DNA from 3 places in the Heyndrickxia sp. FSL W8-0496 genome. Region 3 is predicted to be linked to each of the others. Evidence: riboswitches for the same ligand, from Rfam matches in the RefSeq annotation. Region 3 holds a riboswitch; each other region holds the start of a gene.
The links. Region 3 has a riboswitch for cyclic di-GMP ahead of NST63_RS22140 (sensor domain-containing diguanylate cyclase). Riboswitches for the same ligand answer to the same signal wherever they lie in the genome.

Region 1 (4,295 bases), 420 kb from region 3:
TATTCCATTAAAATAGTTAACTGGCTTTAGTGGAATATTCATTTGCTCGGTCATTTCTGACAACAATTGAACGGCTTTTTGAATCAATGGGTTGTCTGATGAATTAACCGCTGGGTAATACGGTGGCGTGAATAAGAGTATGACCCCTGGTGCTAATTCCTGACAATTGTGCATGAGTTGGTCGGCAACAAAGAAGGATTGATCCCGTTCATCTAACTCATCTATTTGTAAGGCTTTCGAATGGATGGCATCAACAAATGGATCGCCAAACTTATCGCGGGCATAGGATTCAAGCTGTTCAAAGCGCAATACACGTACATCACCAATCCCTTGGATATTTTCTTGCTTACAAAGGGCTTGGTAGTTTTCATTGCAGCGAGAGACCGCTTCTTTGGCAACCTGCTCAAACCGATCCATGATGTCCTTTGCTGAGCGCTGCATCATAAAGACATTATAGAGTGCTTGGGCACGGGCTGGGGTTTGCGTCGAGTATGTTAGTTTTAAATCCTTTTGTTGTAGTGAAACAGGCAGTGGTGTTTTTTCTCCTAGATGTTCTTCCTGGAATAGGGGATTCCACTCCATTTGTTGATTGAAATAAGCGGCAATATAGTTGGCAGTCATGCCTTTTAATGGTTCACCGACATGTGTTTCCTTGCCATAAAATAAGGCGGATGGCATGATTTTTCCGATGGTTCCTGTATAAATATAGTAGTTCTCATCCTCTGGATTTTGGGAAAAGGAGGATTCACTATTTAAGAATAACTGATAGACAAGACCGTGTTCTTCACTTAGATTCACCAATTTTTTTACAGCAGCACGCATTCCTGATGAATTGACTTCTTCATCAGGAACCGTAACGAGCAATAGATTAATCGGCCACTCCTCGGAAATGGCTTTCTCGATCAGTCCCATATGAATGGCCAGCCCGATTTTCATATCCATTGTTCCGCGCCCAAATACATACTCACCTGATTCTAAATCCTTCACGGCATTTTTGGATAAGCGATCCTTATGCTGCTTGAGTGCTTCTGTCAATTGAAGTGGCTTCCGACAAATCGGCTGTAGCTGCCCATATTCTTCTGTTTCAACGGTATCAAAATGACTAATAAGAACCACCGTATCTGAAGCATGTTCATGTTTATATAGGGCCGTTAAAAAAGAGCGTCCTTTATCAATCGGATCTAATGTTAGATAATCAGGGTGTTCGCTGAAATATGGAAGGTGACTCATCTTTTTATGCAATTTTATCGAGAAGCGTTTTTCACCTTCTGAGAAGGTTTCACTTTCCCAACCGACAAGCTCATAAAGCAAGCCCTCTAAATCTTTTGGTGAGTTCCATAATAATTTGCTCATGGGAATCTCCTTTCTGCTAGATTACTAGTTAAAATCGTAAGGCAGCAGCTTACCCACCATCTTTTTTATAGAATTTAATCATTCTTAATATAAAAATCATTCTGAATATATCCATCTTACCAAGAACTTGTAAATAAATAAATATGCTTGAAGATCCCTTTATTCACGCTTGCTATCAAAACTTCAAGCTCATCATGCCAGCATAATCAGAAGGAGAGAAGCATTTGAAGATAGTTCAAACAGCTTAACACTAATCATCCTCTAGCAGGTTAAAAGTAATGATACTTAATTACTAGGCAAACCATATATAAATCAAGCGAAATAGTCTAATTCGACAAAAAATTACAAAAAATTCATATTGTAATAGTTCTATGTTATCATGAGTTTAGTACTACTTTTTAAAAAATTGAAAAAGGCAAACTTATCGAAAGGTAAGGACGCAAAGCTACGAGTCTAAAATCCTTAGGGATAATGATCGTCGGGTTGCCGAGAATAATGATAACAAGCGATTATTCGATGATCAGGCTATCCTTATCTATATTTGGGATAGCTTTTTTTATTGCACTCCTATGAAAAGAACGTGCAAATGGTAACAAATGAAAAGAGCAAATTATATGGAGAAAGGAGATTTAAAGATGATCGTTGTTGATAAAAAGAAATATAAAATGGCCATTAATGAGGTCGAGAAAGAGGTTCATGTACAGGTACATGGATTAATGAGAGAAGAAGATGCAGAAGGTTATATGATAGATTTACAGGATACGATTAATAAAGTATCAAAGCACGAATATACGTTTGTTGTCGACGGGACTCACCAAACACCTGTCCCTTCAAAGGTTGTACCACAGTTGGAGCAAACAATGCAATTTTATTCTAGCTTAGGCTTTAAGGATATCCTTGTAGTAAAGCCTGCCTCTAAAATTGCTCAAGTGCAAATTAGGAACGTACTTGAAAGAATTAATTTCACAGGTACATTTATCGATAAAGTACAGCATTCTATGTAATGTTAGCCATCATTAAATTTATTAGCTGAAAGGAAGATCAACCAGTGCAAACAGCTCAAGAATTGTATACATATGAAATTATCACGAAGGAACAAACCGATTTAATTCAGCAAGCAGCTGAGTGTCTAGCTCGTACATTTATTGGAGTGGATGTTTCAGGAAAATGGGTCCAAGAACCGATGGTAGGTCAATTAAATATAGAGTATGAAGATTTCTATCAGTTTACTAAGGATTATTTAGACTCTACAGTAGAGCAGGGATATTGTGCAGTCGCGTGTGATGCTCATAATAATGTTGTAGGTGTGCTTGCTGGAGATACCAATGCACCAGAGATTATCGGTGAAGATATATTTGAAGGCTCTTTTTATGATATGAATGTTATTCTACGTGTGCTTGAGGATGTGGACAAACGTTTCATGGATGATTATCAAAAAAGAAACGGAAAAGAAATTGAAGATGGAGAGCTATTACACTTATTCATGTTAGGAGTGATAGCAGAGCATGACCGCCACGATATTATTCAGCAATTAGGAGATAAATTGATAACAAAGGCATCATCACAAGGGTTAAAGGCTGTTTTAGGAGAAGCGACAAATCCGAAGTCGATGCGTGTAATGGAAAAATATCATAATATGAAAAAATATCAAGATATAGAAGGAAATTATATTGTACATAGATATCAGGAAAATAGTCAGTTGAATGGCATTCCTGCAAGTGTAGCGGATGGAACATATATCGTTATCAGGGAGCTATAAAATATTCAAACCAGCATAGATGAACTTGTGTGAGATTTGAATAAAAAATAATAGGAGTTAGGGGCATTTATTTATCATGGAAGCTATTATGCTAGGAATAATTGTTATCTTATTGGGGGTATCGGTGTATTTTGCTTACCGATATTTTTCACTAAAACATAGTCCTCATTTTAATAAAGAAATAATAAATGTAATGAAAGAAATATCAGCAGGAAAGATGGATGAAAAAACTTCTGATCATGGTGCGTATAATCCATTAATTGAGTATTTTAGCGGTGTAAGGGAAAAGTTTTTTTCTTTTTCAAAAAATGTACATGAAAAAGGGGAAAACCTTGCTGAAACTGGTGAATATGCTTCTGAGAAAGCGGATATTGTTAGAGCAGCAATTGATGAGGTAGGAAGAGGATTACAGAAACAATTAGTAGCAACAGAAGAAAGTGCTGCATCGATGGAAGAAATGGCACAGGCTATCGAAGATCTATCCGTGAGATCCAACCAAATTTCAGAACAATCGAGTACTACCTTAGAATTGACACAAGAGGGAAACGAGAAGCTAAAGGACTCCTTAGAAAAAATGGAGCACTTTAATCAAACGATCAATACAACATTTAATGCAATAAATAAGCTTGGAGAAAAATCTCAAGAAATCGGCACGATTGTAAAAGTGATTACTGGTATTTCAGAACAAATTAATTTATTAGCATTGAATGCGGCGATAGAAGCTGCCCGCGCGGGTGAACATGGTAAAGGATTTGCTGTTGTTGCTGATGAAGTTCGAAAATTGGCCGAACAGTCACGCCAGTCTTCTTCGGAAGTTTCAAATATTGTGAAGAATATACAAGAAGAAACAGAAATAGTTGTTCATTCCATGCAGCAGGGAACAGAAGAATTTAAAGATACAAATACGACCATTGTAGAGGTTGGAAACATGTTCGAAAAGATTGTATCTACGACAAAGATCATTGCTGAAAATAATGAAAATTCTTCTGCTAGTTCGGAGGAATTATCCTCTGCAACACAACAGATAATGGAAACAATCGTAGAGATAGCTTCAATCTCACGGGAATCTGTTGAAATGTTTGAGGAACTCATAGAAATTAGTGATGATGAACTCCATACAATGCAAAAACTTGTTCAGGAAGCAAAAAATCTTATCGGGTTGAAAAATGATGTAAATAAATTA
Region 2 (4,295 bases), 3.8 Mb from region 3:
ATGGTTCTGACTCTTTTTTGTGTGGTTCTTCCTTTTTATTGACTAGTTTCCTTCTTTTTTTGACTGGTCTTCTCTTTTTTTTGTTTAGTTCCTTTCCAAATTCTAATGACTTATATTCAAACTTCAAAAAGAGGAAGAGAAAGCTCTCGTCCTCTTTTATAAAAACTTATTTATTTCAACTCAGCCTGAGCAGTTTTGAGTGAATTTAATAGGCTATCTACATCTAATTGTGTTACAAAAATATTAACTGCCTGATTTGCCTTTGTTAAGAATCCTTCAGCTGCTGCGGAACCATGAGCTAGGCTTGGAGCCAGTTCAGCAGTTTTGAAGTCTTCGATCGTTGACTTTCCGTAATCATCATATTTTGATGTGTCGGCATCTACTCGTGCTGGAATGGAACCTTTTAAAGGATTAAAAGCATCTTGCCCTTCGACAGATCCAAGAACACCTAAGAATGTTTTAACATCTTCAGCATTTCCCACTCCTTTTGGCAGACCAAATGTATCTGTTATTACTGTGAATATTCCTGATGAGTCAGGAGTTGTTGTATAGCCAAAGTCTTCATTCAATGTAAGTTTTAAATCATTTACGAAATACCCTTTTGCCCAATCTCCCATTATATTCATCGCTGCATCTCCATCGGCTACTAATTGAGAAGCGTCTTGCCAGTTTCTAGAGCTGTGATCTTTATTGATATATCCCATCATTTTCTTAAAAATTTCTGCTGATTCCTTCACTTTCGGGTCATCAAAGGCAAGCTCCCCTGTCCAAAGCTTGTTATATCCATCGACACCAAGCTTTGCTACCAATACATTTTCAAAAATTTGTGTGGCTGTCCACGGTTCTTTATCACCTAATGCTAATGGAGTAATCCCCTTTTCTTGTAATTTATCTGCTACAGCAAAAAATTCATCAAATGTTTTTGGTACTTCCAATCCATTGTCTTCAAATACTTTTTTGTTGTACCATAATACATTTCCACGATGAATATTTACGGGAACAGAATAGATATTGCCATCTTTGCTTACCATATCAATTAATGATTGTGGGAATTTATCACTCCAACCTTCTTTTTCATATACATCATTGATTGGTTCCATTTTTCCCGCAGCAACCCAGCCTTCATTCAATTCCGCTCCTCCATGAACCTGGAAGGTAGATGGTGGATCATCCCCTTGCATTCTACTCGCCAGTACAGCTTTTGCATTGGTTCCTGCACCACCAGCTACAGCTGCATTTTCAACTGAAATATCTGCATGCTTTTCCTTAAATAATGCTAATAATGCCTTTAATCCATCCTCTTCACCTGCACCTGTCCACCAACTGAAGATCTCAAGTTTTTCCTTTTTCCCCTTAGATTTCTCACCATCGCTGCTGGAGTTTTTTGAACTACAAGCACTTAATGCAAATACGAGAATAATAGCCAGCATGACAAAAATACTTTTACGTTTCATACTTCTTCCCCCTTTGTTCACTGTATTTAACAACTCCTACACTCATAATTTATCAAACTAATTCTTCCTGAATGCATGTAAGCGCCTTCATTATCTTGCGAATATCTGTATTATTTTGTTGTGCACTTATCTCCTTTTAATAGCAGAAAAATAGTAAGCCTTTGCATAAGAATAAATGGTATAAAATAATACAATTTTGTTGTATATTGGCGAACAATAGGTTATTATAACCAAGTCGCTAGTTAAAATGAACTAAGAATATGTGAGATAAAGGCAAACTATTTGAAAAAATAGGACGCAAAACCTAGGGTCTAAGGTTGGATAGATAATTATCCATTCATACTATGATCGCCTGGCTACCTAATCATTGGCTATTTCACAATCCGGGATAGTCTCTTTGTTATATACATAAACCAAAAGCAAGGTGATTTTCCCTTGTCTAGCTTACATATTAAATCAACAAATCTAACAAGAAAGGAGTACTAGACAATGAGAAGTATATTTTCATTTAAAAGTATAAAAGCGAAGATGTTATTTGGTTTTTCCTTAGTGATCTTACTTGTCATCGGATTAGGTATTTATAATTTTTCCGTGACTGTATCAAGCAATAAAACGGCACAGAATATTGCTAATTCTGAACTCCCTCTTTTATCTGCTAATAAAGGATTGGTCGCAACGATTGCGAATAGAATAGCTACTGCTCGGGGGTATGTATTATTTGGAGGAGACTATAAAGACCGCTTTAATGCCTATACAGAAGAGGGACAAAAATATGAAGCAATCGTTCGAGGTGTACATGCATCAGATGAATTCAATCGCTTGATGGGCCAAACGAAGGAATGGCGTGAATTTATTCAGGATAAAGTATTTGATGAATATGACAAAGGGAATGTGGAAAAAGCAAAGGATAATCTACAAGAATCGATAACCATTGGCCGTGATTTATTAAACGGTTATCAAAAACTTGCTGATGAAAGTGAAAAGGAGATTAATCAAAAAGAACAAGATGTAATTGAAAGTGGGCAAACGTCCTTACTTGTGGGAACCATTGTAACAATTCTAGTAATTATTATTAGTTTTGCCGTAGCATTCATTACATCAAACAAGATATCAAAACCAATTAAACATGTCATGCAGCGCATGAAATTAATTGCAAATGGTGATTTGAGCCAAGAGCCATTACAAACTACTTTAAAAGATGAGGTTGGACATCTTATTATTGCAACCAATGAAATGAATCGGCAAACTCGTGATTTATTAAACCGAATTAATACAGTATCCGGCTCTGTAACAAGTCAGAGTGAAGAGCTAAGCCAATCAGCAAATGAGGTAAAATCAGGATCGGAGCAAATTGCCATTACCATGCAAGAACTGGCTTCTGGTACTGAGGTACAAGCGAATAATACAAATGAACTTTCCTCCATTATGGGATCATTTACACTTAAAGTTGAGGAAGCAAATGAAAAAGGAAAGCTTATTCAACAATCATCCAATCAAGTACTTTCAATGGCTTCAGAAGGTAAAAAATTAATGGAATCCTCCAATGAACAGATGGCTAAAATAGATCAAATTGTTCAAGGTGCCGTCCAAAAGGTTCAAAGCTTAGATTCACAATCACGAGAAATCTCAACATTAGTTTCTGTCATTAATGATATTGCAGAGCAAACGAATCTCCTCGCATTAAATGCAGCGATTGAAGCAGCAAGAGCAGGTGAGCATGGAAAAGGTTTTGCTGTAGTCGCTGACGAGGTACGAAAACTTGCAGAGCAGGTTTCCCATTCTGTAACGGATATCACAAGCATTGTAATCAATATTCAAAAGGAATCAGGTATGGTGGCAGAATCATTACTGAATGGATACTCTGAGGTTGAAAAAGGGACCTCCCAGATTCAAACAACTGGTAAGACATTTACTGAAATTAATGAAGCTGTGATAAAAATGGTAAACAGTATAACAACCATTTCAGATAGCTTATCTGAAATGGAAGATAATAGCCTAAAAATGAATCGCTCCATTGAGGAAATTGCATCCATATCTCAGGAATCAGCTGCTGGAGTTGAGCAAACCTCTGCCTCCTCACAGCAAATAAGCAGTTCAATGGAAGAAATCGCAGGAAATTCAGAAGATCTCTCCAAATTAGCTGAGGAATTAAATGCTTTAGTGAATCAATTTAAACTATAATTCTGAAGCAATAGTTGTCTAGTAAGTATTTTGATTACTTATTAGACAACTTTTTTTATTTGGCTCTTTTCTCAAATTGTTGCTATTTAAGTAAAGTTTTAACGAATAACTTTCGGCTAAAAGACCATTACCCCTTTCATTTCACTGAGAAAAGTGCTGCAAACTCCATAAGAATCGCTGAATCCTTTATAGGGTGTAAAAGCCGACAATTGGGCTTTTACAAAAAGATACGAATACAGCCTTTATTTTTTAGCTCTAAATGAAAAAAACGATTCTTACAAGAAGAATCGTTCATCACTTAAGCGATAGATTTTGTATTTCTACATTTCATTCCACACTTACAAAGAATACTATGCTTTAAATATTTGATCTTTGTATGGCAGATGGGGCAGACCGTTTTTTTCATCATCATTCACAGCTCCCTATTAGCCCCTTCGTTTCCAGCTCTGGAATAGGAGCTTACTATTTGGATAATTCCTGACATTCCTTACATATGCCATACACCTCAAAATGGTGCAATTGAATAGAAAAGTGAGAGAGCCTTGAGGCAACTTGCTCTACTTCTTTTAACTTCGGATAATTAAAATCTTCTATTTTTCCACATGATTCACAAATAATATGATAATGATCCGTTGTGGAGAGTTCATATTTACTTATCCC
Region 3 (4,295 bases):
CAAGCACTTGGAAGAGAAAATAGATATGTAGCGGATTATTCGAAAGAAAATACTTTAACAATGGCAATCGAGGCTTCCAAAAATGTGTTAAATAAAGTGAAGTACACAGGTCAAGATTTGGACATGATTGTTTTTGTATCTAGTACACCTGAGTATTTTGCGCCACCCAGTGCAGTTACTATACACCGTGCATTAGAGGGGAAAGAAGAAGCGATTGTTTATGATATGAATGCAGCTTGTGTTGGGATGATTGTTGCAGTTGAACAAGTGAGTAGAAGTATGCTTGCTAATCCACATATTCAACGAGCATTGGTTGTAGCCTCTGAGCAACTCCTTCGATACGCATGGGAGGAGGAAGCTGTTACTTATTCGAGCTTTGGAGATGGGGCATCTGCTGTACTGCTTGAAAAACAAGAAGAAACCGATCAAGGTTTTATCGATTCCGCATATAAAGTGAATACTGAATCAATTGATAAAATCATGCTTCCAGCATGTGGAGTTTCCAATCTGAAAGATCAGACCATCTCTGATTATGAAAAAAGAGTGAAATGGGAAAACGTTAATAATGATAATGCCTTTAAGTCCACTGTTGAGCTTATCGAAAAGCTATTAAATAGAAATAACCTAACGACCAGTGATATACAAGCTTTTTGTTTTTCACAAATTTCGAGAAAGAATATCTATAAAATACAGGAAATGTTTAATGAAGATCGTGAGAAGTTTCCTGTGGTAGGGACGAAATATGGTTACACGGGTTCGGCTAGTCCCTTTATGGCCTTTGAATATGCTGTACGGACTAAGCAGGTGAAAAAAGGTGATTATGTTGTGTTTTGGTCGGTAGGTGCGGGATCCTCTGCTTCAGCAATGTTATTTAAATATTGAGTTATAGATTAATCATTAATCATCATATTACATTAGGAGAATTAGGATGAGTAAAAATAAGGAAAAAGTAAATATTATTCCAAGCTTAGTAGTGACATCTATACTTCCATCTGTATTAATCGGTTTAATCATCATTGGAAGTTTTTTTACAAAAAATCAAATGCTACAAATTAGTGCAGTAATTATCGGGGTTATTCTTTTAATAGGGGTTACAATATTATCCTCTCTTCGCTTAAAGAAAAAGTGGATTGTTATGGATGAACTGTCGAAAAGACTAGTTTTAGGAGATCTAACCTCGTTGGAGGAAAAGAAGAATAAAGACAGCTTAGACCATATCTCCCATAATTTATACACGGCTACGAATAATATGAGAAAGATTGTTGTAAATATGAAAAATGGCATTACTGATGTAGATAGTCATTCAGATGAATTATTAGCAACAGCTACAGAGCTTACTTATATTATTCAAGATGTAAAAGATACGATAAATGAAATGACTCAGGGAGCATTGGAGCTAAGTGCAACCAATCAACAAGTTAGTGCATCAATTGAAGATATCGAAATTTCGACGAATAAATTGGCAGATAAAGCAAAGGACGCAGGGAAGTTAGCTGAGGAAATTCAGGTTCGCGCGGCTAGAGTGAGAGAGGATGCGACTCATTCAGTACAGTCTTCAGAAAAGATATTCATCGAAAAAGAAGAAAAGATAATGAAAGCTATGGAAGAATCAAAAGTAGTAGAAGAAATTACAATACTAGCCGATACAATTGGTGGTATTGCAGAGCAAACTAATTTATTAGCATTAAATGCTTCTATAGAAGCAGCACGAGCTGGAGAGGCTGGTAAAGGTTTTTCAGTTGTAGCTGAGGAAATACGAAAATTAGCTGAGCAATCTTCCAAGTCAGTAGAAAATATCCGTAATGTTACTAGTAAAGTTCAACAAGCTTTTATTAATTTAACAGATAATTCAAAGGATGTTTTGCACTATATGGATAGTGAGGTTTTACCTGATTACGAGAAATTTATACAAATTGGTATACAATACGAAAAAGATGCTGAATTTATTAAGCAAATGTCTGTTGATATTGCGAGTTCATCAGGTGAAATGGCATCTGCAATAACAGAGGTAAATAAAGCCATTCATAATATTTCTGCCACAACTCAACAATCAGCATCTGGTGCAGAAGAAGTTCTAGAGAATGTTTCTGAAGTTTCCTTAGCCATTAAAGAGGTAGAGGAAGGTGTTCAGAAACAGCATGAGTTGACAGTGAATGTAAAACGGTTATTGGATCATATTACAGTATAAATTGTTCGGGCTGGATAGACTTAATGAAGGATTATATTTCATTCTTTATAGGCTGCGTTTGTGCAGTTAGTAAAAAGAGTCTTATAATAGAAGGTATAGAGATTAGTACTTAATCGATACCTTCTTTTTTTATTTTCTATTCAATTCTGAAAATATTGACCATAGTAAAAAAGAACTATATAATATGAATGAAATAGTTTTACTTTAAGTATTTTGGTGATGGTATATGAGATTTAAAAAGGCAAATTCATTGAAAAATGAAGACGCAAAGCTATAGGGGCTAACATCATAGGATTATGCCAGCCAGTTATTGAAAATGTATGATTAAATGATTAATCGATAGATGATTAATTTTTTTTTTACCATTAAAAAATACCTTTATGATAGTTTGGAAGTGTTCTAAGTGAAAACGGAAAAACAAAATAATGAAGATCAACAAATTTTGGGCATGATTAGTAAGTTACTGAATGTATTTATTTCAAATGAAGGCAATTTATTAGAAGACATAGAAGAATTAACGGCTAAGCCTCAATATCAAACGCCAATGGTTCAAACGATCTTCAACCAGTTACAAACCATCCATGGACAAATAGAAAATATGCACTGGATGAATAAGAATTATAAAATCCTCCACGAATTTGCACAAATATGCAGTAAGACTTTGGACGTTACTGTTCTCCTTAAAAAGGCGTATGAAATGGTATCACAAGTTATGCCGACGGATTCTTTTTATATTGCTTTATATAATGAAGGGGAAACAAATATTCAATTTACTTTTGTTGTTGATGGGGGTGAGATTGCCCCTTCATTCCAAACTGAATATGGTGAAAATTTTACCTCTAAAGTGATTCGAACGAGAGAAATTATTCACCTAAAGGGAAGTAATCAATCGTTAGAATTTGAAACCAGGTATGGAGAGGTAGAAAAAGACACCAATTCTTGTCTTTTTGTTCCCCTTATCATTGATGATCACGTAAAAGGAGTCATTTCAGCACAATCCTATGCAGATTTTGCTTATCGAAAAGAGCATGAAGAACTTCTACAAATTATTGGTACACAGGTTATTAATTCAATTGAAACAGCTAATCTTTATGAAAAAATTTATACCATTTCTCAAACAGATGAACTAACTGGATTAAAAAACCATCGGGCTTTTCATAATGACTTATCGAATCTAATTAATGAGGGAACGCGAGAACTTACTTTAGTAATGCTAGATTCGGATAATTTGAAACAGGTTAATGATCAATATGGGCATGATATTGGTGATCTGTATTTGAAATCACTTGCCAATGGTATCAAAAGCATTAGTGGAGAAGGAATTGAAGGCTATCGATATGCAGGCGATGAGTTCATGGTGATTATTCAATCCAATGATCGAGATGATTTAGAAGGTATGTTTGATAGACTTAAGGAGTATCTCTCTCTTCATCCGATTTATATTGGACAGGTAAAAATAACTGTATCCATAAGTTCTGGTGTTGCTACATATCCTTTACACGGTTTAACTGTTGATTCTTTAAAAAAATCAGCTGATCAAGCATTATATACAGCTAAACAAAGTGGAAAAAACTTAATCGTTTTAGCTAATTAAGTAAATTCAATAAATTATGACACCGATAATACGGTGTCTTTTTTTTATGAATAGTGAAATGAATGAACTTTAATCGGAACAACGATAAAGATACAAAGAGTAATATGCTTATATAGGTTAATTGATAAATTCTACGGATTGATGTGATGAATATTACAGATTCTAATAAAATCTAAGGGTATAATAGATTAAGCAATAAATGGGAGGGAAGAAAAATGCCGGATCCACGATTACAAAATTTATATGATCAAATTGGTGGAGAAAAGATTGAAGAACTTGTCAATGCATTTTATCCAAAAGTTTATGCCGATCCTGATTTAAGTCCATTGTTTCAAGGCGATATGAATGAAATTATGCGAAAACAGCGGATGTTTTTGACGCAATTTCTTGGTGGACCTGCTCTTTACAGTCAGGAATTTGGACCTCCAGCAATGAGACAGCGCCATCACCCATTTGAAATTACGCCAAGAAGAGCGGAATGCTGGCTTCGATGTATGAAAGAGGCATTTGAAG

Region 1: another riboswitch for cyclic di-GMP. It lies ahead of NST63_RS19935 (hypothetical protein); the one in region 3 lies ahead of NST63_RS22140 (sensor domain-containing diguanylate cyclase).
Region 2: another riboswitch for cyclic di-GMP. It lies ahead of NST63_RS02780 (methyl-accepting chemotaxis protein); the one in region 3 lies ahead of NST63_RS22140 (sensor domain-containing diguanylate cyclase).

The regions. Positions count from the first base shown of each region.
Region 1 is NZ_JBBOXX010000001.1:3,933,327-3,937,621, reverse strand. Features, by position in the region: gene NST63_RS19940 (M20/M25/M40 family metallo-hydrolase) at 1-1,353, opposite strand, end outside; cyclic di-GMP riboswitch class I at 1,758-1,844, shown strand; gene NST63_RS19935 (hypothetical protein) at 1,989-2,357, shown strand; gene NST63_RS19930 (hypothetical protein) at 2,402-3,112, shown strand; gene NST63_RS19925 (methyl-accepting chemotaxis protein) at 3,189-4,295, shown strand, end outside.
Region 2 is NZ_JBBOXX010000001.1:509,110-513,404, reverse strand. Features, by position in the region: gene NST63_RS02785 (ABC transporter substrate-binding protein) at 171-1,454, opposite strand; cyclic di-GMP riboswitch class I at 1,717-1,818, shown strand; gene NST63_RS02780 (methyl-accepting chemotaxis protein) at 1,944-3,635, shown strand; gene NST63_RS02775 (Fur family transcriptional regulator) at 4,098-4,295, opposite strand, start outside.
Region 3 is NZ_JBBOXX010000001.1:4,351,665-4,355,959, reverse strand. Features, by position in the region: gene NST63_RS22150 (3-oxoacyl-[acyl-carrier-protein] synthase III C-terminal domain-containing protein) at 1-882, shown strand, start outside; gene NST63_RS22145 (methyl-accepting chemotaxis protein) at 929-2,188, shown strand; cyclic di-GMP riboswitch class I at 2,419-2,503, shown strand; gene NST63_RS22140 (sensor domain-containing diguanylate cyclase) at 2,592-3,782, shown strand; gene NST63_RS22135 (globin domain-containing protein) at 3,998-4,295, shown strand, end outside.